DNA from 4 places in the Brasilonema octagenarum UFV-OR1 genome. Region 4 is predicted to be linked to each of the others. Evidence: predicted binding sites of a transcription regulator. Region 4 holds the regulator's gene; each other region holds the start of a gene.
The links. The regulator NtcA, encoded in region 4, controls nitrogen genes in cyanobacteria. The targets are predictions, from matches to a motif close to TNTGTANNNNNNNNTACANA.
Positions count from the first base shown of each region.

Region 1 (7,737 bases), on a different contig from region 4:
GTTTGTGGTTAGTGACATCAGTTTTTGAGATTTCCGATGTATAATTTTTCTGATTTACAAAAACGTCTTTTGCTTGTTCGTGCAAGTTAACATGACTGGGTAGAGACTTGGGAATATTTGGGTTATTAGCGATTTTAGGCATTGATGCCTTATTCTGTTTCCTAGCGTAACTTTGTGATAACGGTAGGATTTTTGGATCCAAATCAGACGGTTGCATCATGGTTAGCAGCTAAATAAGAATCTATTAAAGCAGCAGAGCGAATAGGGCGACCAATGTGATACTGAGCATAGGAGCGCAAAACTTGCTCAACGGATAACCAGCCATCATTTCTGGTTAGTTCTTGGATGATCTCTGGTTGCGACAGGTGCTGGAGTATAGCAAGTTCTGTTGCATTCAAGCGGCTTGATATAACTGGTATTTCTTGTCGATGAATAATTGTTTGGTAGTTGGCAGGCTTCTCTTTCACAGTAGCAGGAATGGTGGAAGAAGTTGTGGAACTGGGGTGATGAGGTGGAAAGCTAGGAAAACTTTGTTGTTTTCTTTTCTCCTCCTTCAGACGTTCCCAAGCACTTAAGCAAATTGTTCCACCTGTTGGTATGCTGAATCCGACTTGCCAAGCTGGATCTGTAAAATTTGGTATCAGAGAGCGTCCAGTGATGCAACAGACTTGTACTTGGGGAGTTAGTCCCGCCAAAGCTAAAAGGTGAAATACCCCATGAGCCAGATGTGCTAAAACATTTAATGTTTCTGCGCTTTCTAAAACTTCTAAACGATTGAGATGTTCGTTGAGTAACTCATAAAGTTCTTCTTGGGGTTGCTCGCTTAACGCTACAGATAGTACTATTTCTGCTAAATACTGGCTAGCAGCCAACTTTCCTAAGTTTCTAGCAAGACCTGGATAAGATTTGATTGTTTGTGCTTGAGTGATTTTATCGAGCGATCGCCCTTTAGCAATCAGTAGCTCGTTTACCACAAACATTGCACTTCTACCACCAAGACTAGAGTTATGTTTTCGTGATCCTGGCGCTACAGCTCGAATTAGACCAAACTCTGGTGTCAAAATTGTCACGAGTCTATCTGATTCTCCCAGAGCCTGAGCTTTAAGATTAATTCCAGTTGCTTTATAAGTTTTACTCATTAGTCATTAGTTATTGGTCATTAGCTTGAGACAAAAGACAAAGAACAAATGACTACTCACTCAAGTCCCGTCTATGGCGCTGATGAAGCAAATCGATACCAAAAGAAGTGCCTAATCTGGTTGCACCCGCCATAATTAAGTCTAAAGCTTGATCGATGGTACGAATACCTCCTGAGGCTTTAATTCCAACCCGCTCTTGTGTGACTTCTTTCAAAAGTCGTACGTCTTCTACTGTCGTAGCGCCATTCCAACCAGTACTCGTTTTGAGAAATGCTGCACCAGCATCCATACAGATTTCTGCTACAAGTCTTTTTTCCGCATCCGTCAGCAGGTTAGTTTCTAAAATCACCTTTACCGTTTGCCCAGTTTCTTCACATATTTCGGCAATTTCCTGGTGTACGTTCTCAGTGTCGCCTGCTTTTAACCAGCCCAAATTTATCACCACATCTAACTCAGTGGCTCCATTTTCCACTGCTTCTTGAGCTTCATATAACTTTGTTGCGGAAGTTGTTGCCCCGGTAGGAAAGCCAATCACTGTACAAACTTTCGGCTTTTTACCGTGCAGAAGTTCTGCGGCTTGCTTCACATGAGTCGGGTAGACACAAACCGCCGCAAAATGAAATCTATCTGCTTCTTCACACCATTGTTCAACCTGCTTTGAGGTAGCGGTTGGTATCAGCAGAGCGTGATCTATAAATGGCGCAATGTCAATGTCTGTATAATCTGCTGCCATCGCCTTTTTTGCCAATAATTAATTATTAACCTTTCTCAAAAAATTTCAAACTGACTTGAAAATAGAACTCAGAACACAGAACTCAGAACTCAGAAGAAAAGATAAATTTTCATTCGTTCTGGTGTAAGCAGTTCATGACGGCTATTTAGATAAATTAAATCATAATTTTTAAGTTTTTTATCTGAACTTTATCAAATCATGTAGTGTCATTGAGCACAATTATGAAGTTTAATTAAATTACCAGAAGTTTCCTCTATTTTTAGCCCTAATACAATAATCAGCACATGCAAGGACACCAAGACCAAGATGTCTAAATATTTATACTTAAAAAATCTAATTCATCTGTGTATATTAAATACTCCTAATAGTCGAAGACGGTTCAGGTAAGACTAAAATTTTTATCCGCACCGCAATCTAGTGAAAGTGCATGCACTTTCACTACAAACAAAATCCGCCTGAACAGCTTTAGAAAAGTTGAGTCTGTATGGGCGGACTTTGTTTGTGTGAGTTTGAATTCCACCTGACTAAGGCTAAGCGCTGATCTCAGATTTAACAAGTTGTAGTTGCTGTGCTTGTGGGGTCAAATGCTTGACGCTTTGCTTAACAAAACTTTGCAATAAAGCCATTTGCTGATTCCGCTGAAATACGCTTTGCAAAGTTTGCCGTAACTTGTCGAGATTTAACACTGTTCCAGAGTCAATAGCAACTTCCTGCTGTTGGAAATATTCAACTAAAGTTAAACCTGCGATGCGAGTCAGATAAGCAGCACTGACTCCCTGCACCAAGCCACCAGCAACAAAAGTGATAGCGTTAGTTTTGAGTACTGTGCTTACTGCCTTGGAAGACAGTTCTACTAAACCCAGTTTCACCATCAAACTTCCCATTGTGCCAGCAACTGTCTGCGCTTGTTCCAAGGAAAATTTTTGCTGATAGATACCACCCAAATCCATAACCATTTGAGCGTTAATTGCGGCTGTTGCTAGGATATCAAGCGCTGGTACTGGGTTGGCAAATGCTGCTGCAGCAGCTATCCATTGGTATTGTTCAATTGATTTTACAGCGCGATCGCGTCTGATTTCATTCAGCAAGTTTTTCGCTTCAGCTTTGAGGAACAAAACTTTCCTCATTGTTGTCGCCCACACCAACTGTTCTGGTTGCTGTGTCAACATTTCACCCAATTGCTGCGTCAACTGTTGAATGTCTGGTGTTGGTAGTTCCAGGGATTCTTGCACACAACCATCTTCTTGATGCTTCCGTACTTTAATCGGACTCGGAGATGCCGCAGTCGCCACAACAGACGACATCCGATGTTTCAGTGATTGCAACACACTTACACGTTCATCTGGCAAATACTGATCTTGTTTATTAAAAACCAAAATAGTATTTTGATTAATTGCTTTTAGCTGTTGTAAGCTTTGAAATTCAGAATCTGTTAAATCACCATTTGTCAGGAACAAGACAACATCAGATTTGTTTGCGTGTGTCAAAACATCTACATCTGAGTTTTCGCCTGCTTTGACAAACAAAGGTGAAGTTTCTTGGAATTCGACGAACGAAAAGCTTCCCGTCTCTACATTTTGACACCAGCTAGATTTTAAGACTTCAATCAAAGTCGTTTTACCTACCGATTTGCCACCAGTGACAACAGCAATCATTTCTTGTCTATCTAACTCAGCCGTAAGACGGGTAAGTTGTTCTCGCAATGTCCCTACAGTTAGAGGATTTTCTGTTTCTTGTGCGAGTTGGTTAACCACGGCTTGGGCTTTAGCAATGCTAGCTTCTACTGTCGTACGATCTACTGGTACATTGCTTAGCGATCGCGAACTATCTTGAGTGCGATTTGACTTTAATAACCACAAACCGCCGCCAACGGCTAACAAACTCAACAAACCAAATTCACCAATCTGCACCATCGAATGGTGCAAATTTTGTAACATCCACAGAGAAAAGGACAGTCCCAATCCTCCCACTAAAATCGGTCGCTGCAACTTCACAACTATGATTCTCCGCGTTATGCTGGCTTCTACTTCAGGATATCTCAAAACTGGGCTTGTCCGATCGGCAGTCGCCTGCGGAGGAGGCAGTACTTGATGAGGGTCTCCCCACAGAGGATAAGAGCGTTGGAAACCCTACCAAGAGCGCTGCCTCAGTTTATAGCCTAATGCATAAAGTTTTCTTTAGATAAAAGGGAACGCTTAACGCTTAACACCGAAGAAGGGGGATAGTGAGGAACATAGACGCAACATATACCAACGGTGAACAATTTTTGAAAATCGTTCACCGTTGGTATCTCTTTGATAAAAAGTTGGTACTAGCCAACTTTTTACTTGTCGTGACACTTAGCTCATAGCTGCATTGCTGCGATCATAAGTTATGCGCACAGTGGGATCTATTTTTCCTTGAACAGGGTTCCAGTAGTTGGAGACTTCTCCAGGAAGACCTAATTCCTCGCCAGCACGCCCCAGCATCGATTGTTGACGATTCTTAATGAGTTGATAGTGACGCATCATCAAAGCACGGGCTTTTTCTTGAGTAGACATAATAAAGTTCCCCTTAATTGTTTGTGTAATGTCATGATTCAGTAACTTTATAGTTTTAATTATAGAATACAATTCTGTAACAAAAACTACTAAATTATTAATTTTAATAAAAATTAATAATTGCAGAAGAGTAGGGAACTTAGGATTTCCACCCAGGAGCCAATGCGTTGCCAAGAGAAGTGGGTAGATGTAAAGCGGCTTCCCGTTATGGTTTCCCAATTTGTAAAGACTTGGAGGGCAGTTTAAAGGGAGAGTAGGGTCAATACTTTTCGTCCAAGCACTACTCATCTCCCTCACGGTTTGGAAAAAGGGGTAAGGAGGAAAGAACAAATTCTGACTTCACATCTTACTGAAGAGTGATTTTGCCTGACAACATAGACCTTTCTTAAGATTTATGCTTTTCTCATTAAATTTATTAAAATTATATAAATAAAAGTTACAAAAGCTCAAGCAATTCTCATGTCTGACACCTTAACCAAACTAACTTATCAGACTTTTCAGCAGAGTAAAAATTATTTTGGTCTAGCTCATAAACTGCTAAGCTCGCGGTTGAAGAATATCATCTCTGCTACTGAGCAGACGCAAATTCAACCCATACCAAACGAGGTTTTATTAAAGGCTCAACAAAACCTGAACAATCTGCTCGAAGTTGATTGGGAAGATGCTGAGCGTGGTGTCTATCCTAAAAGCGTGTTGTTTGATAATCCTTGGGAAGACTTTTTCCGCTACTATCCAATGGTGTGGCTGGATTTACCCCAAACTTGGGAACGTGCTCAACACAAGAGATATCAAGAGTTTACTCAAGATGTAGACATCAATGGTTATCCCAGCTACTATGTGCAGAACTTCCATCACCAGACGAATGGCTACTTGAGTGATTTATCAGCTAATTTGTATGACTTGCAGGTAGAAATTCTTTTTGGAGGTTCAGCTGATCCCATGCGACGACGCATTCTGGCTCCTCTTAAAGAAGGGTTAGAAGTGTTTAGTGATGTGTCACCACGCCAGATACGTGTACTAGATGTTGCTTGTGGAACTGGTCGTACTTTAAAGTTGATTCGGGCGGCTTTGCCGAAAGCATCTTTGTTTGGTACAGATTTGTCGCCAGCTTATTTGCGTAAAGCAAATGAATTCCTGTCGCAAATTCCCGGAGAATTACCACAACTTTTGCAGGCAAATGCAGAAGAGTTACCATACTTGGATAACTACTTCCATGCTGTCACTTCAGTTTTCCTCTTCCATGAGTTACCAGCAGCAGCACGTCAACAGGTTATAGAGCAATCCTATCGGGTGACAAAACCAGGGGGAACCTTTATCATCTGTGACTCAGTTCAGATGAGTGATTCTCCTGAAATGGAATCGCTGATGGAAAGCTTCCACGAAACTTTTCATGAACCTTACTACAAGCACTACACTACTGATAACTTGGTAGAGCGTTTGGAAAAAGCAGGCTTTGAGAATATTGATATACGGGTTCACTTTATGAGCAAGTACTTTATTGCTCGAAAGCCCGCTTAATGTAAAGAAAAGCTACGGTGGCTACATAAAACTAATATAATATTAGTTTACATAACTCTCATAAAAAGTTATGGCTGTTGCTTACCCGCGCAAATTTCAAAACGCTATAGGTGCAAGGGACATCTTGACACAAGTTGTCCGCGATGTGGTTTGCACCCGCCTTCGGCGATGCTCCCAAAGGGAGCCGCCCCTTGGGCGATCGCGATCTTCATCTGGTCACCCTCAACCGCTACCGCTACAGCGAGCAACGCAGTTGCAAAGACCTGACTGAAGTCATTGAACAACTCAACGGACAGCCACCCGAACTGATACGAGATTTATCTCACCATATCTCCGATGAACCCCGTCATGCTATGTGGCTGACTGATTTATTGGTGGAACTGGGAGCGAATGTAGGAACGCCTCCAGGCTCTTCTTACATTGATGAATTTGACCGTCTGATAGACCGAGAATTTTTCAACCCAGAACACAACCTAGAGGATAGCATTATTGCCGGATTGGCAGCAATTAACGTAACCGAAAAACGGGGTTGTGAGTACTTCTCTGCTCACATTTACGCCCTCAAGCAAGCGCCCCAAACCGAAGAAAACATCAAAATCCGCCAAACGATTGAAAAAATTCTGCCAGAGGAAGCAGGACACGTTCGCTGGGGTAACCGTTGGTTGGGGCAGTTAGCAGATAAAAGTCCAGAACATCGCCAAAAGGTTGATCAAGCCAAGCGAAAGTATGCTGCGATTGAACAAGCAGCTTTTGAAGCTGGCATGGATATCACCTTGGGTGCAGAACTGCGTAGAGTTGCCAACCTGCTGGAAGTGGCAAACACAATGCCTGTATGGCAACGTCCTCAATATCTGATGGAACGTTTACCGCAGACTCTTCTAGCACCAGATTTGCAAAGGACTCGGATTAATGTAGTTGAGCGAGTTTGGAAGCGAGATCCACAGACATTGATCGAAAGATTTGTGCCGATGTTTCTCAATGGTTTAAAAGGGATGCAAGATAACCGCCAGAAAACGAAGGCATAGAACAAATGTTCTGTATGTGATGTATGTGGGGTGGGCAATGTCCACCCCGTTTTTTGCCAAATTTCGCCCCAATAGCTGTTTGATGAATTCTTGCTCATCAGCTATCCATATCCTTAGTAGTCTTTGTCCAACCTGTTCTTGGACAAAGTTGTGATTTCTCAATAGTCATATCAAATCCGCTTGAATAGGTGTCCGCAGCGAGTACGGACACACGACAAGTTATCAACCGGACTTGATATCACAATATCGCTTTAACTGAGCTGCTAGCCCAACTAATACCCTTTCAACAGAGAAGGTGAAGGTTGCGTTCAGGAATTTCCTGCTTATTTGTTATTTAAGTGGCTCTTAATGCTTGCAATACTAGCAGCTAATACTATTTCACCAAATTCCTCATACATATTCAAACCTCAAAAACGCCATGAGAATCAAGTCATTTGTATGACAGTAAAGTGAAACGTATAACTTGCATCGCATCTCTATGCAAAAGTTAACAGGTAACTAAGTAAACAAAAACTTTTGGGTGAAATACAGAACTGATCCCTAGACTCATTGTATTTTTGGCATCACATCTATACTAGGGAGAGTGTGTAACTAATTTTCAAAAAACCCTGGCTTACAGTACTTCGATTCTCTTTGTACAAGACAATTGCCACCCCAAGAAATAGCATTGACATTTTGTTGTTAGACAACTGGATGTGTACTCTTGATCTGTTCCAGCCCTACGATACGACCACTACCTCTGTAGCGCTCTTTCCGAGACTTTTTGGAAGTGCCTACTGCCG
Region 1 covers NZ_CAWPKW010000013.1:8,342-16,078, reverse strand. The annotation lists gene AC5590_RS00725 (MFS transporter) at 1-220, opposite strand, end outside; gene recO (DNA repair protein RecO) at 204-1,139, opposite strand; gene deoC (deoxyribose-phosphate aldolase) at 1,192-1,872, opposite strand; gene AC5590_RS00710 (slr1306 family protein) at 2,403-3,872, opposite strand; gene gifA (glutamine synthetase inactivation factor IF7A) at 4,212-4,412, opposite strand; gene AC5590_RS00700 (class I SAM-dependent methyltransferase) at 4,872-5,930, shown strand; gene AC5590_RS00695 (DUF455 family protein) at 6,074-6,955, shown strand; gene patX (heterocyst-inhibiting protein PatX) at 7,637-7,737, opposite strand, start outside.
Region 1: the regulator NtcA is predicted to act here: its motif matches at 4,486-4,505, upstream of gifA (glutamine synthetase inactivation factor IF7A).

Region 2 (7,737 bases), on a different contig from region 4:
TCGGTGCTGGTAGCCAATAGCCAAGTATGCCTGTTAAGCCACCCCAGTAAAGCGCTTGGTTGTCCTGAGGTTTATTAGCAATCAGTTTGAAAGTACACAACCCAAGCACTACAGTACTAAAGAAAACTTGTACGGCAAATGTCCATGTTTGATGATTTTTCATAAGATTTGTATAGAAAAACTTTAATTTAGTTTTTTTGTGTACTTTGATATCACTAAAAAGCAAGATGGTTATCTAAGTCACTCTGTAGTAAGATTCAACTTAAGCACTTGCACTTTCGCAAAACTCTGATAAAATTTTTGCAAAATTCTTCAAATAATTAGTAGTTGGTCATTCCAGCAATCCAAAGTGAACAACGAATGATCAACTAGGAACTACGCTCAGACTGAGGTTTGGAGATGCGGTAGAGTATCCAAATTGACGCGACAAGCCCCCCAAAATGGGCTGTAACCGTATTCGTGTTTGCTTGGACAACAAACATGTCTAAGGGTTGGATACTCCGGCTAGGGTCGATCTGGGTGATTACTCCAGCACCCAATTGCGGTAAAGTCAATGACTTTGTGACTAGAGTCCCAACAATGATTTGCGCTCCCAACAGAGTCACCAGCATTCCTACTAAATGCACCACAATTGCAAAGCGTACAACTTGAACAGTTTCAACTTTGCGCGGGCGGTTATTAGAATTTGAGGATTCTAGGCGTAGCCCAAGTCTGGTGTAACGGAAAGCTATATAGATACCTATTGCTAAGGCAACAAGCCCAGCAACGGCAAAAATAGCGCCAAACCCAGTTCCAGGGTTACTACTACTATTGGCACCTCTCTGACTAAAGACTGCGAACAGCAAAATAACCCCGGAAACAACACCTAGCACTAATTGAATCCAGAAGCTAATCCATCCTGTAAGGCGAAATACTTGGGCAATTGCCCGGAGTGTAGACAAATCTGACATACTGATCACCATTTGTGCTGAGGGCTTGATAAATTTACTATCATACTTAGTAAGTGTGATAAAAGTATTTCTAGTAAACAAATTCCGTACTTTAAACTTTTTTGAGTGTGTCCACTATTCACAATGCTTGAAAAAAAATATGATAGTTTGCTTAATCTTTAAGCAAAAACTATAGGAAAATTACTGTCTAGCAAAGTTTTGATTAAGTTTTACATAAATACCGCATTTTCCCTTTAAAATTGCTTAGACGGTATTTTATGCTTAAGCAATCCTTATGCCCTTGGCATTACTTAACACTCTTCGATTGCAGCATAGCCGTTGTAAAATCGCTCCTCAATACAATGTCAGAAGCTTGGGTAGAGATACAAAAATTTGTATCCCTATAATTGGTGCATCGGTTCCACTTTAATAAAGTGTGAAATCTGTCTCATGTTATTTTTACCCTTTGGTGATCCGGCCTAAGCAGTGCTATGTACTCCTTTCAGTAGTGTAGTATTATATACTGTTTTTTTCTGATTGTCAGCTCGACCCTTAGGCATTTTTAATCATTGATTAACCATGAAACTTGAGGATATATATCACTTCTTTGAAAATCCTCCGCCAACTTACCTTTGTCAGGAACTCGCTGTTTGTTATATAGTGTATCTTTTGTCACAAAGCGAATCCTATGGAACGGAGTTGATTCAACGACTGGAAACTGAATATCCAACCTATCGGCTTTCAGATACTGTGCTTTACAGTGCAATTAAATTTCTCGAAGACCAGAAAGCAATTACTGGGTACTGGAAAAAGCTAGAAGGACGGGGACGTCCTAGGCGAATGTACCAAGTCTCTCCAGAATGGCAATTTAAAGCACAGGATTTAGCTCGCTTATGGCAACAGTACATCAGCGGGAGAACAAGTTAACGAATAATTCATAATGAATAAATCACCACCTGTGAAACACTCATAATTTAGTTTATGGATACTGCTACTCTAGCATCCACGTTGCTGCTCACTTTTTTATTATCGGTTGGGCTATTTTTCTTTATTCGTGCCTCTACCAAAGATCGTACAAAAACCACACAACTGGTTTGCGAGCAAGACGAAGCTACTTTAATGCCTCAATTAAAGGAGTATTTTCAAACACGGTCTTACCGAGTAGCAGCGGTCGATCCGAAACAAAACCAGGTAACTTTTGAAGGCACTGTTAGACCAAGCTGGTTTTTAGCTGTGTTTTTAACAGTTTTAGCAGCTATTGGTCTTGTGTGTCTATCACTGGTTTTGTCTCTAGTTTTTCCCAACCTCAGTACAGTTTTTCTTGGGATGGTGCTGATATCACCTTTGAGTGGTGTTTTTTATTGGCGCAAAGCCGCCAAACTTGAAAAGGTGTCGCTGAAGGTAGAAACAGCCGACGAAAGCGACCAACACTCTCCAACTCAAATAACACTAACAGCCCATCGAGATGAAATCATCGAGTTACAAAGGACATTGGGATTAAAAAGTTCGCAATAGCTGCTATGAGGACGGCTGGCTAAAAACTCTTCCCAAGTAAGGGACAGATGAAAGCCACCCCCTCAGCAACTACCCTGATGCTAGACTCTTGTCTTACGATTATTTGTATAGCGTCAGATAAACTATTGGCTTTAATACCAATTCTAGGACTTACGGATACTCTACCAATTCTTGGCGTTCTAGCCTATGGCTGACGCCACGCCTTACGGTGAGTCCAGCGCTGCGGGAGGGTCTCCCTCAGCAGGTGACTGGCGAACCCGGAGGGCTATCGGCACGCCGCTGAGTCCTAAGGGGACACGCTACGGGAACGCGTCTAAGGCGTCTTTGTCTTGGCGGTGTGTGCCGCATGCGCACACTACGCGTTGCAAGAGCGTAGGCGTGCAGGAGATACGAGAAATTTAGCTGATTGAGCGATTTTTGCGTAAGTCCAAAACTCAATATAAGGCTACAGAAAACTGTAAAATCTTGCCAACAGAAGCACTCTGGCTCTAGAAAGTGGTTTAATCTTTGAAGCTATTAACATCTCAAATCTTGTAAAACAAGCTAGGGACAAGCAGTCCCAAAGTCACGCGCGTAAGGATTGGTGACTTCGACTCATGCCGCCCTTGATCGCTGCATGAGCAAGCTACGAGGTTTAGCCTAGAATCCCAAGGCTGAATCCAAATGAGCGACAGCGAAATTTGGATAGCCCAGGGAGTGTCAAAACTTTTAACAATAAGAAATGGAATAGAGAGAGGAGGTAAAACGATTCTAGATCTGTAGCTTTTCTCCACAAGTTGTTGAAAAAAGCTATATCGCTTGAAGCTGCGTGCCAAAGCTTTGATCAGAACAGGTTCGCTGTATCCTCACTCCCACGTACGTTTTCACACCTAATACTCAACTTATACAAACACAAAGTTTGATTAAAGTTGATAGTCTTAAAGACAAAATTGCTAGCTTAACACTGGCAAGTCAGCTACATTCTTAAAAAAAAATGAAACTTAAAAAAAAACTAGCAATTTCGGTTGTTAATGGTTGTCAGGAGCTAAATTCAAACTCTATGATCACCATATGTTAGTTTAACGACTAGCAACAGCCAGTGACTCCTGACCTGGAGGGGCTTCGAGTACCCTCAGGCTAGGAAATAAAAAGTGATTTTCTTCAACATATTGAGCTCCAAACAGCCCCTTTTCAGCCCAGAAATAACGGTCTGTTGTGTGTTCGTTTCGCTTTACAAGTAGCAAAGCGGGTGGCAAGATTCCCTCAGCTTGAATGAATTTTCTAGCTGCTGTCACAGGCTTATCTTCACCGCTTTCAATGCTAAATTGAGGCACATGCTCTAAAATTCGCCGCCCTTCTTGGCGACGACGACTCTTTCTCTTGCGTCTTCTTGCCAACCTTCCTTACCTCCTCTAACAAGCGATAGATTGTAGTGATAGCTACAAAATCCGTCGTAATTATAAAAGTTCTAGTTCAAAAATTCAATAGTTTTTAACCTTTTGATACAATCCGATTAATTTATTTTTTTGTATAAAAACCAAAAGCGTTGAACAATATAATTCCTTGGAACGAACTGTTAGTTGCAAGATTCAGTTAAGCTTTGTTAAATAGGAAAAGCCAACTTTTGTTTCTTTTCGTCCGTATAGTCTGTCATTTAAAACAAGGACTGAGAAATGTTAATGTCTACCAGTTCTGAGTTTGTTGCTCTATGCCGAGAGCAATTGGCACTGTTAGCTCAAGGGCTGGAAGCATCTTTGAGCGTTGTTTATTTAACGCAAGAATTCATAGAGGCTTCGACAAGTGAAGCGAAGCTGATTCCTGTGGTAGTTTATCCAGAAACAGCAGTGGAACAGCACTTAGCTAGTGCTTTGGTATTGCCCACCTCAATACCTATTTCAAATCCTAATTGGGCTTCGTATCGTTCCGCCTCTGTCACGTTGGATAAAACACTGTATTCTCGTACGGGTGATGTGTTCAACCAGAAACACAACCGCAATAACCTTCGGTTATTGAAAGCAGCAGAGGATTTTCCCGCCCGATCGCAAGAAAGTGCCACAGGAGATACAGCACCACCGCATTCAACAGAGGGAGAAGAATATTTATTCAAAGGCGACCAAATTGTTTTACCTCTTGTTCATGAAGATGTGATGATGGGTTTGCTCGTCACAGTCAGAGAAGACCGAGTATGGAATGAACAAGAAAGGAGTCAAATAGAACGAGTTGCCCAAACACTATGCCTTGCCTGTATTTTGGATCAGCGTCGAGCATGGTTGCACCAGCAATTGCAACAACAACAAATTTTTCAAGAAAAACAGCAAGATTTACTAGATAATTTATTGCATCAGCTTCGTAACCCATTAACAGCATTGCGTACCTTTGGCAAACTGTTGCTAAAGCGACTGCGACCAGGCGATGCTAACCGCGAGGTAGCAACTAGTATTGTGCGGGAAAGCGATCGCCTCAAAGAATTGTTGCAACAGTTGGATGAAGTTATTGACTTGAGTGCAGAAGATTTAGACCCATTAAGGTTACCGCAAAAAGAAGTGCTTGTGGAAGCAAACGTACAAAAAGATTTCACAGCACCACTCTTGTTGCCCGGTGCAGGAGAGAAAGAAGTTAATTGTTCTGTAGTAAATATCTTGGAACCATTGTTAGTATCAGCCAGAGCTATTGCTCAAGAAAGAAATTTGCAACTCATATCCGAAATTCCCCGTAACTTACCTCTGGTACGCGCTAACACCAAAGCATTACGAGAAGTACTCAGCAATATCATTGACAATGCTTTAAAATACACTCCCACTGGCGGCAAAATTTTGATCCAGACTAGGCAAGAAAAACTTCATTTTCAGGGAATCGCCATTAGTGACACTGGTCCTGGTATTCCACCACAAGATTTACAGCATCTTGGAGAGCGTCATTACCGAGGTGTTCAAGCTCAAACCGAAATTCCTGGCACGGGATTAGGATTATCAATTGCCAAACAGCTCATACAACAAATGCAGGGCGAAATACAAGTTTTTAGCCCTGCTTTAACTTCGCTTAGCTCATCACCTGATGCACCAGGAACGACTTTTATTATTTGGTTACCTGTTGCTAATAGTAAGTCCTGATTACTTACTATTTCAACGAAATCTGAAAGTTTTCACCAATAGTCATTTGTAGGTCAGTGTTTGGATCAATGGCGATTAACTCAACACTCTTTTTACCAAAGAACAGACCAACTAATCCACCGATAGCAGCCCCCCCCAGAACTTCTCCAGCACTAATAGCCTTATCGCCAATTACAAGCGAAACCGCCGCCGCTGCGCCTGCGCCAAGTGCACTATTCCTAAGAATTGTTTGTGTATTGGTGCCTTTTTTGATAGTTTGGGTCTTGGTAATCACTTCAGAAGTCGCATTGATTGGATACTCTTGACCATTGTTGGTTAAAACGAGTTTTTGGGCAACGAATTGAGAACCACCCTTGTTTTTGACGGGACGAAGCTCACCAACCACTTGACTACCTGCTGGAATGAGCAAGTTTCCTTTATCAGTGACAACGTTTTGCGCCACAGTCAGAGTTAAAGGAGCTGTTTCATCCTTAGTCACAAGAATCTTTTCTGCTTTTTCATACCTTATAGGAATAACAGTTCCTTCAGGAATTGTCACCGTGACTGGTTTTGATGGAGTCGGTTCGCCTACTGGTTTTGATGGAGTCGGCTCGCCTAGTGGTTTTGATAGAGTCGGTTCGGCAAAAGTCACAATGTAGGCTGAGTTGATTGTTGCGGCTTTATTGAAACTCACGAGTGCTTGGTAGAGAAAAGCTGCTACTTGTGCCCGAGTTGCAGTTGTATTGGGACTTAGGAATTTAGCATTAGGATAGTTGACAACAATTTGCTTCTCTGTAGCTGCAGCAATAGGGGTACGGGCATAGCCAGAAATGTTAGAAGCGTCGTTGTAATTTTGTAAGATGCTGTCGGTGTTACCGCTAACGTTGTAATTTAAACCGTTAGAGAGAGAAACTAAAACCTGTTCGCGGAGAATATTTTGGTTAGGCTCGAAACGATTGCCAGGATATCCAGATAAAAAACCAGTGGTGTATGCATTCGCAATCGCACTCGATGCCCAATAATTGCTTGGCACATCGTAAAATCCGACTGCCTGCCGTTCTGGTGCTTTTCGGAAAGCTTTGCCAATCATCGCAGCAAATTGAGCACGTGTGACTGCTTCCTCTGGGCGGAAACTGCCATCTGGAAAGCCAGCAATAATACCTCGCTGTGCCAGTTGTCCAATAAATTCTGCTGCCCAATAGTTAGATTGAACGTCAGTAAAACTTGTTTGGGCAAAAGATGCTGTGGGTATCACTAGAGGTGCGATAGTTCCTGTTGTTATGCCCAAAATCATGAATGCAGCACATCCAGATTGCCAACGAAAGCGACCAAACATTATATTTTTACTCCCCACACAACCTGCTATTTTCTGTTAGTAAAATGGACTACTTTTGGCTGAAATTATTCCCAAAAAAAGTGTTTCGGTTAATACTTTTGTTCAGCTAAAAGAGTCATGAAAGGATAAGGAATGAAGTGTAAATAACTTCTTTCTTCTTTCACCCTTGGAATTTTATTCAGTTCATAACCAGCCCCGTCTATGTCATTTGTAATAACAAATGACTCATGACTGCCTTAACAAATAAATACGCAACGGTAGATGCGCATTAGCTTATTTATTTTCCTAAATGTTTCGCCAAGAAAAACGATTTATCCGAAGCATCCCAAATGTGTAAATTCACAGAAAGGATGATTGCTTTGTTCTACCCTTTGGGTTCCCCCTTAGGGTATTTCCTTAGCCTGCACTTTGCACTCACGCTCTTCACCACCAGGAGGAAAATCTCTCCTGAGGCTTACACTCACTACGTTACTTATGCCCTCTGGACACCCTGCTTTGAACGTGGCGGACGAAGACTTTTGGAAAATTGGGATGCTCCTGATTTCTATGTAATCGTAAGACGTGCGATCAATAAAATAGTTGCAGAAAAATGATAAATTTTACATAAATTAGAATAAGCGATATCGCGGCTTTGCCCAATCACGCGCAATATCCTCATCTGTGACGCATTTAAATTATATACAGCTAGAAGCCAGACCATTTACTAACAGGTTGTTTTCTTCCGGATTCAACTTTAAAATTGCTGACTTACTTCGTCTTCGTTTCCAAGAAGAGGAGGGGTTGCTCTTGTGGCAGCCCCTTGGTAGTGTGAGGGCAATTGGGTAAAGCACCCTGCCCCTTTGGAGCAGTTGTATTGCAAACAGATAGAACTCACGACCTAAATTAGGAT
Region 2 covers NZ_CAWPKW010000218.1:20,350-28,086, forward strand. The annotation lists gene AC5590_RS16440 (hypothetical protein) at 1-163, opposite strand, end outside; gene AC5590_RS16445 (DUF3611 family protein) at 369-950, opposite strand; gene AC5590_RS16450 (PadR family transcriptional regulator) at 1,509-1,856, shown strand; gene AC5590_RS16455 (cofactor assembly of complex C subunit B) at 1,911-2,444, shown strand; gene AC5590_RS16460 (DUF3155 domain-containing protein) at 3,503-3,820, opposite strand; gene AC5590_RS16465 (sensor histidine kinase) at 4,097-5,533, shown strand; gene AC5590_RS16470 (S-layer homology domain-containing protein) at 5,541-6,848, opposite strand; gene AC5590_RS16475 (hypothetical protein) at 7,178-7,441, shown strand.
Region 2: the regulator NtcA is predicted to act here: its motif matches at 3,850-3,869, upstream of AC5590_RS16460 (DUF3155 domain-containing protein).

Region 3 (7,737 bases), on a different contig from region 4:
TAACTACTTGCAGCGAAAACACCCAGTGCAGCAGTTAATTCTCACCAAAGTATCAGAATTGCTGCGAATGCCAGCAGAGGAATTCATCAATGCTCATGATGACTGTGGCGCGCCTACATATTTGATGCAACTCGGTCAAATGGCGTCATTGTATGCTCAGCTTGCTTCTCGTAGCAGTTTGGACATAGAGCGTATTGTCCGTGCCATGACCCATCACTCCGTGATGGTGGCAGGAGAGGGAGAATTAGATACAGAACTGATGCGTTTAGCCCTTGGAGATGTCGTCAGTAAAGCTGGTGCTGAAGGAGTACAGTGCATTGCCAGATTGGGTGAGGGCATGGGATTGGCAATTAAAGTGATGGACGGAGCAAAGCGAGCAAAGTATGCCGTTGCCATTCACCTACTCAAGCAGTTGGGCTGGATTACTCCCAGCGTTGCCGAAGCCCTGTCAGAAAAATTCATGAACCTCGGTAAATACAAGCGTTTAGAAGTTATTGGAGAATTATCGATTTTATAGTTGCCAAATTTCTGACTATAGTGTTATAGTTAGGAAGACGAAGAGACGACGCGGGATAGAGCAGCCTGGTAGCTCGTCGGGCTCATAACCCGAAGGTCAGTGGTTCAAATCCACTTCCCGCCACCAAATAAAAGATAAAGCAAATCCCTACAATTGTAAAAAGTTGTAGGGATTTGTTATTGAAAAGTCAGATGCAACTTAAACTTGTCACGAATGGGATGTACTCGTCTTGGTAGAAATGTAATGTGAGGGCATTGTTATTTTTTCAGATAACTCAGATAACAATGCTTTATTTCTAAATTTGAATGTATGTTTTCAATTTACAATTACTAGAAAGACGAAACAGGTCATGGGCAGCAATCAACCACCAGCGAACAATCAGCCACAGGTTATCCTTATTACTGGGAATATGGCTGCCGGAAAATCTAGCGTTGCCCAGGCAGTTGCCGAGCAGTTGCCGAAAAGCGTGCATCTTCGTGGTGATATCTTCCGTCGCATGATCGTGAATGGGCAAGCGGAGATGACGCTTGAACTGTCAGCACAGGGGTATCAGCAACTCCGTCTGCGATACCGCCTCGCGGCGATGGCGGCAGAACTTTACCTGCAGGCTGGCTTTACGGTAGTCTATCAAGACATCATTATTGGTTCAGAGCTTAGCGAGGTCATCACCTATTATCACGATACCCCTGTGTCAGTTATCGTCTTATGTCCGAGACCGGATGTCGTGGCGGCGCGGGATACTGCACGTGAGAAGACGGGCTACGCCAACGAAGAAATGGTGCATGCGTTCGACCACGTTTTACGCACCGAGACACCACGACTCGGCTACTGGTTGGATACGTCCGATCTCACCGTTGCACAGACGGCTGATCATATCCTCAAACATCTTCCGCAAGCGGCTGTCCCGCTGCACTCAAGCAACGAGTAAACGTCACCGGCGTTGCCGACGAACATCACGTCAGAGTATCAGCCACTTGGTTCAAAGCTCCAAAACCAGCAGATGCTACTCTCATCTATAGACAATCTGAAGACGAAATATCCAAGCGAGCAAGAAGTTCCACCTTCACAGCATTTGAGAGGCTTTTACTGCAAAGCTGGCTGGATCGAAGCTCTCTACATTGATAATTTTCGTATTCACGAAAGACATTGCTATTCGTACACCGAGAATTCTTGGCATCACGAGTTACTTGTCCCATAGCATTAAGGTTGCTGACAGCGGTTTTCATATGAATAGACCACAAATCGTAGGGTGGGCATTGCTCAGAAAAGCCGATGAGATATTATAGCCGTTGCCAGGTAGATTAGGACATGAACTCATGAAAAAATATGGACATTACGAGACTTTCAAACTTCTTGACGAGTTAAGCATTTCCTGTTCCCTGTTCCCTGTTCCCTGTTCCCTGTTCCCTACGTCCTAATAGAGTTGGCTATAGCTATAATGAGCAATGCCCACCAGATCTGAAAACCGCTGTCAGGAGTATGTGAAGTAAAAAAGCCACCCAGAAAGGATGAGTGGCTCAGCTTATGCGATTTATGCGCTCAGATAGCGCTAATAGACCGTTCGCACCCTTGCGGTAAGCCGAAGAGTGCGTTTACGACTCAGGAATTAAACATCGTAATAGAGGGCAAATTCGTAGGGATGAGGACGTAACCGCATGGGGTTAACTTCATTATCTAACTTGTAAGAAATCCAAGTTTCAAGGAAGTCTTCGGTGAACACGCCTGATTCTGTTAAGAAAGCGTGGTCTTTCTCCAGTGCTTCCAATGCTAGTTCCAAAGAACCCGGAGTTGAAGGAACTTTCGCCAGTTCTTCAGGAGAAAGTTCATAAATATTCTTATCCAGAGGTTCACCTGGGTCGATTTTGTTCTTAATTCCATCTATTCCGGCACACAGCATCGCAGCAAATGCGAGGTAGGGGTTAGAAGTCGCATCAGGACAACGGAACTCCAACCGCTTGGCTTTGGGGTTAGTACCAGACAAAGGAATACGGATAGAAGCAGAACGGTTACCTTGGGAATAAGCCAAGTTTACAGGTGCTTCATAACCGGGTACCAAGCGCTTGTAAGAGTTGGTGGTGGGGTTAGTAATTGCTAGCAGTGCTGGTGCATGCTTGAGGATACCGCCAATGTAGTGCAACGCCATTTCACTCAAGCCAGCGTATTTATCTCCAGCAAACAGCGGTTGACCATCTTTCCAAATGGACTGGTGGGTGTGCATTCCAGAACCGTTATCGCCAAAAATTGGCTTAGGCATGAAGGTGACGGTCTTGCCATACTTCTTGGCTACGTTCTTGATGACATATTTATAAGTCATCAGCCAGTCAGCTGCTTCAATCAACTTACCAAACTTGAAGCCCAATTCGCACTGTCCACCAGTGGCTACTTCGTGGTGTTGCTTTTCAATTGGTACTCCGCACTTTGCCATTGTCAGCAGCATTTCTGTGCGAATATCCTGGAAAGTATCCGTAGGGGGAACTGGGAAGTAACCCTGTTTGAAGGGAGGTTTGTAACCCAGGTTAGGACCTTCTTCTTTGCCAGAATTCCAACGACCTTCAACTGAGTCTACGTAGTAGTAGCCTTGGTGCGCCGTTTGGTCAAAGCGGACATCATCAAAAATGAAAAATTCAGCTTCTGGACCAAAGAAAGCTGTTTCACCAAGACCAGTGGAAACTAAATAATCTATTGCTTTCTGGGCAATAACACGAGGACAACGGCTGTACCACTCACCTGTCCGTGGTTCCTTAATGCTACAAATGATACTCAGAGTTGGTTCTTGCATGAAAGGGTCGATCCAGGCAGTGTTTGGATCGAGTACCATCGACATGTCTGATTCATTGATGGTTTTCCAACCCCGGATACTAGAACCGTCGAAAGGTACGCCGTCTGTAAAGGAACTTTCATCGATTTGGTTATGGAAAAGCGTCAGGTGCTGCCAAATTCCTGGGGTATCGATGAATTTCAGATCAATCATCTGAATGTTATTGTCCTGAATCTGCTTCAGAACTTCTTGTGGGGTTGTCATGGTTACTCCTTAATCTGCCGATTTTTTAATAGTAAGACCAGAGTGTTCAAAGCATGTTGACCCCGCTTGTAAATCCACATCCATGAGCCACCTGCAATATCGTAAAGATTTGAATTTGGATGATTTTGTATTTTTTGTTACAAAATGTCAAGTTAAAAGATTATCTTTAACCTTTCCTTAACTAGTTTCACAAAAGTAGACAGTTGATCTCGCAGGGGTCAACTTTGGCATAGAATCCATAATTAGCGCTATAGATTGTTTTTGTGCTGGGGCTTTTTTTACAAGAGGCATAAATGCTAAAAGCAGTCAGATTAATATCAAACCATAGAAAGGATTAATTAGGAGAAAAAGAAATGCGGGATGCAGTAACCGGTTTAATTAAGAATTATGACGTTGCAGGTCGGTATTTCGACCGGAATGCCATTGACAGCCTTAAGTCTTACTTTCTAAGCGGTACCGCACGTGTGCAAGCAGCAGCGGCTATCAATTCAAATGCGGCGATAATTGTCAAGCAGGCTGGTTCTCAATTATTTGATGAACTGCCAGAGTTGATTCGCCCAGGTGGAAATGCCTACACCACTCGTCGTTATGCGGCTTGTTTGCGCGATATGGACTACTACCTACGCTATGCTAGCTATGCTCTTGTTGCTGGTAGTATGGATGTCTTAGATGAACGGGTGCTGCAAGGACTACGGGAAACTTACAATTCTTTGGGAGTGCCTATTGGTCCAACAGTTCGTGGTATCCAGATTATGAAGGAAATTGCGAAAGAGCAAGCGGCTGCAGCAGGTGTGACAGATACTTCCTTTGTCGATGAGCCATTTGACTACATGACTGAAGAGTTTAGCGAAACAGATGTTTAACAGTTATCAGTTATCAGTGAGCCAGCGCAGCAGGAGGGTCTCCAACGCCAGATACCTCTGTCGGGAAACCCTCCTATGGCACAAAGTGCCACGCTACGCTATCAGTACTGGCTCCTCCGTAGGCGACTGCGTTAGCGCAGCGGAACCGGAGGTTCTCCCCGAAGGGTTATCAGTTGCTTGATAACTGTTCACTGTTAACTGTTCACTGATTGAAATTGCTCTGTCAGTTTTTAAATCAGGCGAGTTTCCCTGAGGTAACTTGCTTTTTTCCACCTTCGCGATGCATACCGCACTAAAGCTGAAAATTCGCCACAATAGAAAGTGCCAACGATTGAGGCGCTGGTTATGGAAGAATTACTAGAGTTAAAAGATTTGTTGCTCAAAGGTGATGTACCAGGAGCGTTGGTCATCGTCGAAGAATTAGAAGAGATGAGCCGTAACGATATAATCAAGACAATTCGTAGCTACGCGATAATTCTGCTGTTGCATCTGATTAAACAGCAAGCCGAAAATCGTACAACTCGCTCTTGGGATGTCTCTATTCGTAATTCAGTTCGGGAAATTCAAAGAGAGAATAAGCGTCGTAAAGCAGGAGGTTTTTATTTAACTCCTGAAGAATTGGTGGAAACCCTGCAAGAAGCGTACTTAAATGCTATCGATGAGGCAACCCTCGAAGTAGAAGAGGGACGTTATCAACCAGAAGAATTAGAACAACTGGTTGATCGAGAAAAAATTATAAATAGTGCATTAAATTTAATAAAACCACAATAGATAAAGATAATTGGTTAAAAAACGACTCGACACTCTATTAGTAGAACTCAATTTAAGTTCGTCTCGCGCCTTAGCACAGCGCTTTATCCAAGCGGGAGAAGTCACGGTTAATGGTCAGATAATTGACAAGCCAGGTACGGAAGTTGATATTGCGGCTCAAATTCAAATTAAGGAGCGATCGCGCTTTGTTTCCCGAGGCGGCGAAAAGTTAGCAAAAGCATTGGAAGTCTTTGCTATTCCTGTAGAAGGACGAATTTGTTTTGATGGTGGTATCTCCACAGGTGGCTTCACTGATTGCTTGCTGCAAGCTGGGGCAAAGCTGGTTTATGGGGTTGACGTTGGTTATGGACAAGTTGACTGGCGTCTGCGAAATGATTCTCGCGTGGTTTTGAAGGAACGCACCAATTTACGGTATTTGACACCAGAACAGTTATATGTTATACTCTCCCGAACTTCTAAAGGGGGGGAATATGCTGATTTGGCGGTGGTTGATGTGTCGTTTATTTCCTTAACCAAGATTTTGCCTGCTTTGTGGCAGCTGCTGCAATCTCCTCGGGAGGCTGTATTGTTAGTGAAACCCCAATTTGAAGTGGGAAAAAACCGCGTTGGTAAAAAAGGCGTTGTGCGTGACTCTAAAGACCAAGCCGAGGCAATTTTTCAGGTGTTGCAAGCGGCTGGTGAATTAGGATGGAAGTACAAAGGTTTGACTTGGTCACCTCTTACTGGTCCTGCTGGGAATATCGAGTATTTATTGTGGCTGGGTATGGAAAGTGAAACTCCACCCCCTGATTTAGAAGTCCTACAACAAATGACTCAATCTGCAGCATCTGAACTTCGAGACAAATAACCTCTTGGCGTCCTTGGCACGCCAGTTGCTACCCCAAATATCCCCCTAACTCTTGCCGCAAACGATACAAAATCGTATTTGGTTCCACTTCAGCTAAGATTTCTTTAATAACTGTACTCGCTCCCAATTGTCCCCAAGAACAGCCTTTTTCTAAATAGACTTGTGCCGCTTTTCCCACAGTATATGCTCCGTAGCCTGCGATACCAGCTTGCGTCATTGCAGTTCCCGCATAAGCAGTGATATTTATTGGGTTTTCTCCAGAAGCAATTGCAGCTGTACTCTTACCCAAACCTAACAGGAAACTGCTACCTAGTTCTCCCAGCAGTAAGCCACCAGAGCTTAATAAAATCGTTTTTAAAAAATTTCCTGCTTCGTACCCAGTCATTGGTAAGCCGTACAGGCGTGCAAGTGAGCGAATCAAAGCTAAATCGGCAACTGTTCCGCCTAGAACATCTAACAAGGGGATGGGATTTAGTCCTACTGCTAAAGCTTTGTATTTGGTAAATCGCCAAATCAGGTCTTCTGCTTGTTGTTGGCGAAAGTCGATGGTTTTTTGGGCGATCGCCTCTTGTGCATCTCGTGCTTGGATGAGTGCGTTTAAAGCAAGAAGCGATCGCCCCTCACGATTGAGAATTTTAAGAATTGTTTCTTTTAATTCGTCTATTTGTGGTGGTGGAGTCTCCCATTCATGTGCGACACTACCATCAGACCATTCAACCCGTACTTCCATCGGTGCAGGTTCCGCCGCCACCATCACAATTTCATCAGGTTTTAAGGGTTTTCCCTGGGGATTTCCTGCACCCAACTGTTGTAAATTATTGTAAATTGTTGTTTTGTCTGTATCTGGGTAAAGGTCTATTTTGTTGAACACCAAAATTAAAGGTTTTTGTGCTTGACGCAATTCACACAGCATCTCGTACTCAGTGCGAGTGATATCACCAGATACGACAAAGAGAATCAAATCTGCCTGACGCACGACTTCTCGCGCCATTTGTGCCCGAGATGCACCCTCAATTTCATCTAATCCTGGTGTATCAATTAACTCCACCTGCACCTTACCACCAGGATTCCAGCGTACAGAACGGGGGTACTGAGTCACACCGTTAAGAGGACCAGTTTGTAAAATCTTTTGTCCCAGTAAAGCATTCAACACCGCTGACTTACCACGACTCACCAAACCAAAAACAGCAATACGAACCAGGTTATAGTCTAGTTTGTTAAGTGTCGAGGTCAAAAGTTCCAATTCTGGTTTGACCAAACCTGCTAATTGTGAGTTTGATGACGACTGTCCCGGTTTGCGAAGATTTCCATACCAAGACAGCGCAAGGCTTAGACTAGCACGCGCACGGTTTAAGTGAGTTTCTTGGACGTTCTTTGACACTGGATTTATTTGAGTCAATACTATACCAATTTTATATTTTGCGAAAAGTTTTGAGACTGATTTTGGATTGGAAACATCAAGCTAACAGCCGACTCCTAATCGCAAAATACGGGTATCGTTAGGTTTAATGGCAGGAGTGCAATCTATTGCTACAAGGTAAGTAGAAAATTAAAGATACCAAATTACCACTCATCTTGTACTGGGGTTTTTAGCGGCTAAATTTAGTCTCTATCAAATTATTCAGGAGTTTCCAAAGTTGGTTCATACTGCAAATAGTTGGTTGTTTGCATTATAGCTACGATTAGTCTGATTTGGAGACTGTTAGATTTTCAGTCT
Region 3 covers NZ_CAWPKW010000316.1:17,846-25,582, reverse strand. The annotation lists gene AC5590_RS28250 (asparaginase) at 1-517, shown strand, start outside; tRNA gene AC5590_RS28245 (tRNA-Met) at 567-643, shown strand; gene AC5590_RS28240 (AAA family ATPase) at 867-1,445, shown strand; gene glnA (type I glutamate--ammonia ligase) at 2,124-3,539, opposite strand; gene apcB (allophycocyanin subunit beta) at 3,893-4,402, shown strand; gene AC5590_RS28225 (DUF29 family protein) at 4,748-5,173, shown strand; gene AC5590_RS28220 (TlyA family RNA methyltransferase) at 5,184-6,020, shown strand; gene AC5590_RS28215 (GTP-binding protein) at 6,049-7,419, opposite strand.
Region 3: the regulator NtcA is predicted to act here: its motif matches at 3,664-3,683, upstream of glnA (type I glutamate--ammonia ligase).

Region 4 (7,737 bases):
CTCACCTAAGAAAATCAAAAAGCAACATCATGAATAGCCCCAACTATTCGTACTTCAGATTCATTTAACTGTTTTTGGTAACTATTTCCTTTCGTAAAAATTTATTAATGACTACGCAGTGAAAGCGAGGAGTGGATCCCCTCAGTGCAGCACGCTTACTCACTCCTGCAGCTTTCCCTGCTTTTTTACAACATCCCTTTAGAACTGGGAATGGTACCAGCACGACGCGGATCAATTTCTAGTGCCATGCGCGTTGCTCTGGCAAACGCCTTGAATGTTGCTTCAATAATGTGATGGGAATTCATACCATCTAATTGACGGATATGTAGCGTCATTTGGCTATGGTTCACCACAGCTACGAAAAATTCGCGTACTAATTGGGTGTCATAAGTTCCCACTCGCTGGGTAGGAATTTGCAAACCATAGCTGATGTGGGGACGTCCGGAAAAATCTAGCGCCACTTGAATAAGTGCTTCATCAAGAGGCGCAACAAAATGACCAAAACGGACAATTCCTTTTTTATCACCAAGGGCCTTGCTAATAGCTTGACCCAAGGTAATACCAACATCTTCGTTGCTGTGGTGATCGTCGATGTGTAAATCACCAGTAGCTCTGACTTCTAGGTCAATCAGCCCGTGGGAGGAAATTTGATGCAGCATATGATCCAAAAAGGGAATGCCAGTTGCTGCATTGCAAACTCCTGTACCATCCAAGTTGACTTTAACATACACATCCGTTTCGCTTGTCCTACGGCTAATTTCGGCAATACGAGTGCCCCCTTGGGGTTGTTCGTGCTGTGAGGGGAGAATTTGGCGTAGGATGGAGTCTGTGCTGGAGGAATCGCTTATTTGCATACAGAACCTGGCTTATGCTTAATTATGTAGTAATGGGTCAGAGCCATTTGCTAATACCTAATAACTAATGGTAAATACACAAATAGTAGTTATTGGTTAGCAAATAGCAATATTAACGTTACATACCCATGATTTCATATCCTGCATCCACATAAAGCACTTGCCCAGTGATTCCACTAGCCAGGTCACTGCACAAGAAAGTTGCCGCATTGCCCACTTCTAGCTGAGTGACAGTGCGTCGTAGAGGAGCCACCTGCTCCACATGATGAATCATATCTAAGATTCCTCCTACGGCACTAGAGGCTAGAGTACGAATTGGACCAGCAGAGATGGCATTCACTCTGATATTTTGTGGTCCCATTTCGGCAGCGAGGTATCGCACACTTGTTTCTAGCCCTGCTTTGGCAACTCCCATCACATTATAGTTGGGAATTGCCCGCACACCTCCTAGATAAGTGAGAGTGAGGATACTTCCTCCTTGAGTCATCAAAGGTTTTGCGTATCCAGCGAGTTGCACTAAGGAGTAAGTACTGATTTCTAAAGCCAAATTGAAGCCAGAACGGGAGGTTTGGCTAAAATCTCCACTCAAGTCTTCTTTATTGGCAAAGGCAAGGCAATGGATCAGGATATCTAAAGATCCCCACTTATCGCTGATCGCATTAAAGGTAGACTTAAGATCCTCGTCGTTTTGGACATTACATGGAAGAAACAAGCTGGGGTTTAGCGGTTCTACCAACTCTGCGACTTTTTTCTCCATTTTGCCTTTCTCATCTGGCAAATAGGTAACACCCAGGTTCGCTCCTGCTGCGTTCAGTTGTTGGGCAATCCCCCAAGCGATTGAGCGGTTGTTTGCAATTCCCGTTACTAAGGCATTTTTTCCGGTCAGATCTAGCATATCAATTCTTAATGTGAACACTCCTGCTTGAGCATACTAGAATCTGACACCGATTTGTCTTTGTTATGGGTACTATTTGTCAACCGGATTATGGAGTTACCTTTTGATACCACAAAATTATCGTTCCATTCTTAAATATATGCTCAAAACATAGTAGTGATAATTGATTTAGGAGTAAATAGTGGATGGTAAATAGTAAGTAGTAGAGAGTAGGTATTTGGTAGTCTATAGAATTTCTTTTCTATCTACCAGAAACTAGATACGAACTACAGTTTTACACCTTCTACAGAATGAGTGTGTCTACTTTTTTTACTTCATAAAAAAAGTCAAAAAAATTTAGAATTAACTTTGAAAAAAGACTAGATCTAAACATCAAAAATTATGTATCATGATGAACATATAAACAGAGCAATCGAATTGGAGTTATCAGACTGCTCGTTAGAATCATCTTGAGGATCTCGCCCTTGGTGATTCCCCTCGTTAAAACAAGTTGCGTTTCTTAGTGATTTGTTATGACTTTGGACACTAAACACTGGAAAAATGACAGGTGACGTTATGGGAAATTTCATAAATAGTTTAGAATTGCTATATGAGTGAGTGAGGTTAAGTATAGGAAAGTACAAAAACATTGACAATGTGTTCTTGATTTTTCAGGTGTATTCTTAGGAAATCGATTTTAAATTTTCCGGCATTGGGTAGGGGAAGGTAAATGCTCGTGACACAAGATAAAGCCCTAGCAAGTGTTTTTCGTCAGATGGCAACCGGAGCTTTTCCGCCGGTTGTAGAAACGTTTGAACGTAGTAAAACCATCTTTTTCCCCGGCGATCCCGCCGAACGAGTGTATTTTCTATTAAAAGGTGCCGTTAAGCTCTCCAGAGTTTATGAAGCAGGAGAAGAAATAACCGTAGCACTGCTGCGGGAAAATAGTGTTTTCGGCGTCTTATCCTTGCTGACAGGAAACAAGTCAGATAGGTTTTACCATGCGGTTGCTTTCACATCTGTAGAATTGCTCTCAGCACCAATTGAACAGGTGGAACAAGCGCTTAAAGAAAACCCAGAACTGTCGATGTTAATGCTGCGAGGATTGTCTTCGCGGATATTACAGACAGAGATGATGATAGAAACACTCGCTCACAGAGATATGGGTTCTAGATTGGTAAGTTTTTTGTTAATTCTCTGTCGTGATTTTGGTGTTCCTTGTGCGGATGGAATCACAATTGATCTCAAGCTCTCTCATCAAGCGATCGCTGAAGCAATTGGTTCGACTCGCGTGACTGTCACTAGATTACTAGGTGACTTGCGCGAGAAAAAAATGATTTCAATACACAAGAAAAAGATTACTGTTCATAAGCCTGTTACCTTAAGTCGCCAATTTACCTAAACAAAGTTCACTAGCTATGAACAGTCATTTCTGAGTTAGATAAAAAAGTCAGAAAAATGACTCATAAACGTCACTTACTACAACTGACATCGACAATACCGTCCTTGTTGCAATAAGCTTGGTGCGTTTGTGAGTAACCAGGCGTGTATCAACCTCTGTAAGCAACTGCCATGCATAGTTTTCTAGCTTGAAAATAGAACTCAGAACTCAGAACTCAGAAGAAAAGAAAAATTTTCATCTGTTCTAGTGAGGCAGTTCATCACGGCTAGCTTGAAAATAGATTTTCATGCTTGGTTGTGGGCGATCGCCCATGAGTGACTGACTTGTAAATGCCCATAAAGTAAGTAAAAGGTAGCGAAAGCCCCTGCATTGCTCCCGCCGATAGCTTGGTGAGCCAAAGCGCATCTGAAGAGAACCCGCGCATACTTTTGGTGCGCTTTGGGAAGTGACTTTTGGGTTGAGTATAGGCTTTGCCCGTTGTAAGTGCAGCTTTGCACACAAAGCCTTATATTGTACGTGAGTGAAATAGCAAGTGTTCGTGGGATTTGTTGAACTTTGTTTAAATCAGGAATAAAGACTAGTGAAGATTGCGTCATGTCAATGCTTGGCTTACATCAATTTCCCACAGATAATGACTGGAAGTAGTAGGCTGTATCTGGAAGGATTTCATCGGTAGGAAAAGATGACCACCGGGTACATCCTAATAGCGGCAATTTTAATTTTGGGAGGCGTCATTGCCACCGTGGGCGATCGCATTGGCACACGAGTTGGCAAGGCTCGCCTCTCCCTGTTCAACCTGCGTCCAAAAAATACGGCAGTACTGATAACTATTCTGACAGGTACTTTGGTCTCGGCATCAACCTTAGGAATTTTATTTGCTGCCGACGATGGATTGCGTACAGGAGTATTTAAACTAGAGAGTATTCAAAAAGATCTCAGGCGCAAGCGCGAACAACTCAACACAACTGCAAAACAGCTAGAAGACACTAAAGGTGAGCTAGAACAAGCTCGAAAAGAACAAAAAGCTCAACAAGAGCGCTTGCAGCAAACGAATCAGTCCTTACGTGAGGCAAACACTAAACAGCAAGAAACTCAGACTCAACTAAACCGTACCATAAGCCAACAAGCTCAAACTCAAGCTCAACTTCAGGGCACACAAAACCAACTCAGTCAAGCAGTCGCTAGCTATAAACAAGCCATAGCGGAACTTCAAAGCGTTGACAATGAGAAAAAAAAGCTGCTGGTGGAAATTGAAAAAAGAAAGGTAGAACGCCAACGACTGTATGAAGAAGCAAGAAAAGCGATTTCGCAAGCCAAAACAGCTATTGAGAAACGCGATCGCGAACTAGCCAATCGACAGCAAGCTGTTCAACAACGGGATCAAAAAATAGCCGAACTGGATCAACTCATTAAAAAGCGAAACACAGCAATAGCCGCGCGAGAGCAAGTGATTGCTCAACGGGAATCTCGCCTCAAAGAATTGGAAACACAACAAGACTATCTGGAACAGGAAGTCGCAAGGCTGGAGAAATATTACCAATCTTACCGTGACCTGCGTTTAGGAAAACTCGCACTGGTTCGCGGTCAAGTTCTTGCTACAGGCGTTTTTCGTGTGGAACAACCTGTTGTAGGGCGTCAGTTGATCGTTCAACTTTTACAGGAAGCTAATCGAAACGCTACCATCTAATTAAGTGAGCCTGGTGCTCCTAATCCAGCAAATTTGCAAATCTTACAAGTGACAAATGAGCAGGTTGATCAATTAAGCAAGCAAATTAATGATGGTCGAGAATATGTGGTAAGAATTTTTTCTGCTGGCAATTACGTCAGGGGAGAAAAGCAGATTGCATTTTTTGCTGATGCAGCACGCAATCAAGTCGTTTTTACCAAAGATCAAGTCATAGCAACAACAAGCGCAGATCCCAAAACGATGACATCTTTTCAACTGCGACAGCGGCTAGAACAGCTGATTTCTGCTTCGCAATTTCGCGCTCGTAACGCTGGTATTTTAGAAAGTATTCAAATAGATGGGACTTTCATTCGCTTTATCGCCCAGTTGAGACAGTACAACCAGCCAATTGAGATCAAAGCTGTTGCTGTAGAGGATACATATACAGCAGGACCACTGAAAGTAAAACTCATAGCTATCCAAAACGGGCAGATTATTTTTAGCACGTGAACTACTAGGGAACGCTTAACTGTTAACACCGAAGAAGGAATAAAGGTGTTAACAGTTTTTTTTTAAGCGCAGAGTGCAGGCTATGCCAACAAAAATCAAATAGGAGTTCTATATATAACTAATTGTTAAGTTTTCATAATCTATGAGCAAAAGTCCACAGTCCAAAAACTGTTGACTTTTGACCAAAAAAATGGTTAAAGATCAGTAGTCAGAAGAAATTTAGAAATCGCGCGTCAATAAGAGGGGAATTCTGGTGGGTGAGTTGCGGCTGTGTTGTGCTTGAATTCATTTATCGAGAAAAAAGAATTCTTTGCTTACTCAAATAGGAATCTTATATTTAATTTGTAGGGAATTCTCTTGTTGTGGGTTTTGCGTTCTTGTTAATTTTAAATTTTTATTATGACTGCCCGTAAATTTTTACCAACCCAACCAGCTATTTTGGGTTTCGACCCTGGTCGTGATAAATGTGGTTTAGCTGTGATGGGACTTGATAGACAACTGTACCATCATCAAGTCGTATTAGCTGCTGAGGCGATCGCCGCCATCATCTCACTACGCCAAAAGTTCCCCATTTCTTTACTCGTCATGGGTGACCAAACCACAGCAAAACGCTGGAAGCAAGAACTGCAAAATCAATTAGCAGATCCATTGAACATCGTTTTAGTGGATGAGCGTTACACTAGCTTAGAAGCGCGCGATCGCTACTGGCAGATGTTTCCTCCCAAGGGACTTGCCAAGCTTCTACCACAAGGCTTACGACAACCACCACGACCAATAGACGACATTGTAGCCATCCTGTTAATTGAAAGATACCTCAATCGTTTAACTGAATCAGTGGTTAATAATGAATAATTAAAAGTTAAAAATTTTAACACATGTTTAGTTGATAAATCTTCGTTTCTATAGTTGAGCGCGAATAGTGAAAGCATAGTCTCCTCCTGGTTCGAGCTGGTAATCTCGTTGCTCCAAGAAGCGACCGAGGGGTTCTTTGATCAAAGCACGCCCTCTAGAAGGTTTGACAGAAAGTTCTCCCCGGCGAAAATGCCATTGGAATTGCCATTCAAAGTCACCCGCTCTGACTTCGCCTTCAAGAAATCCGTCTTGCCAAGATTGACGGATAATTCTGACATGGGCTGTAGTTTCTGGTAAATCTTTAGCACTCACGATGCTGTATGTCAAGTTGAAAAATAAAGCTAACTTGTTATAGCTTTACATTTATTCACAATACCTCAAATACTCCAATTGGTGTATTTGGATATAATCTCTCGTACCACTAATTGCCTTTGAATGCAACTCATATCAAGTTGCGTTCATAAACAATAAAAAACCGCACCTGGCTCAAGCCGAGGGGCTTCGGCCGTGAGCGCGAGCGCAGAACGGTTCTCACCTTCCAGTTCGCAGCCTGATAGGGGCAATAGCTTCTCTACGAGACGCTGCTTTGTATCTCCTGCCCAGACGCTGCGCGTATGCCTTACGGCGAACGCATGATTGCGTGCGCTTACGCTTACGCGATCTGCGCTCAGCGCAGACCACTGCAATAAGGGGCGATTTTACAGTATAAAAGAAATATGAAGATTCGTAAAAAACGTAACACCCTGCGCCAATCTCTAGCAGTTTTCCGGTACAGTGGACGAGCTATTAGTTTGGTGTGGACAACTAGCCGCTCGCTGACTATTATTTTCGCGAGTTTAACTGTGCTGGCTGGTCTTTTCCCAGCAGCTATAGCTTATATCGGTAAGTTAATTGTCGATACCGTCGTTTTCAATTCTCACAACTTATCATATAACAGTGATTTTGTCAATAATAATCGTCCTTTAATGTATGTGGGATTAGAGGCGATCGCCGTCGCTTTACTAGCAGCTAGTCAGCGAGGACTCACCGTCTGCCAGTCTTTGTTGCGAATGCTACTTGGTCAACGAGTCAATGTTCTGATTTTGGAAAAAGCCCTGACACTCGACCTCACACAGTTTGAGGATTCAGAGTTTTATGACAAATTGACCAATGCACGACGAGAAGCATCAATTCGTCCCTTGTCTTTAGTCAATCGTACCTTTGGCTTGGTGCAAAGCGCTTTATCACTTGTGACTTATGGCATTTTGCTGGTGAAGTTTTCATTTTGGGCGGTGTTGATGCTCATCTTAGCAGCTATGCCCGCATTCTTTGCTGAAACGAAGTTTGCTGGGCAAGCCTTTCGCTTATTTAGTTGGCGTGCACCGGAAACCCGTCAGCAGCATTACCTGGAAACTCTTTTGGCTAGAGAAGACTTTGCTAAGGAGGTTAAACTCTACCAACTTGGGGATATGTTGCTGGAACGTTACCACAGCTTATTTAATAGACTCTACGGTGAAGACCGCGACTTGACACTACGGCGAGGATGGTGGGGTTATCTGCTGAGTTTGTTGAGTACTTTAGCTTTTTACATGGCTTATGC
Region 4 covers NZ_CAWPKW010000098.1:2,850-10,586, reverse strand. The annotation lists gene hisB (imidazoleglycerol-phosphate dehydratase HisB) at 186-854, opposite strand; gene fabI (enoyl-ACP reductase FabI) at 973-1,749, opposite strand; gene ntcA (global nitrogen regulator NtcA) at 2,459-3,130, shown strand; gene AC5590_RS07545 (hypothetical protein) at 3,374-3,631, opposite strand; partial or broken gene AC5590_RS07540 (DUF3084 domain-containing protein) at 3,813-5,306, shown strand; gene AC5590_RS07535 (RuvC family protein) at 5,706-6,158, shown strand; gene AC5590_RS07530 (DUF3146 family protein) at 6,207-6,470, opposite strand; gene AC5590_RS07525 (ABC transporter ATP-binding protein) at 6,875-7,737, shown strand, end outside.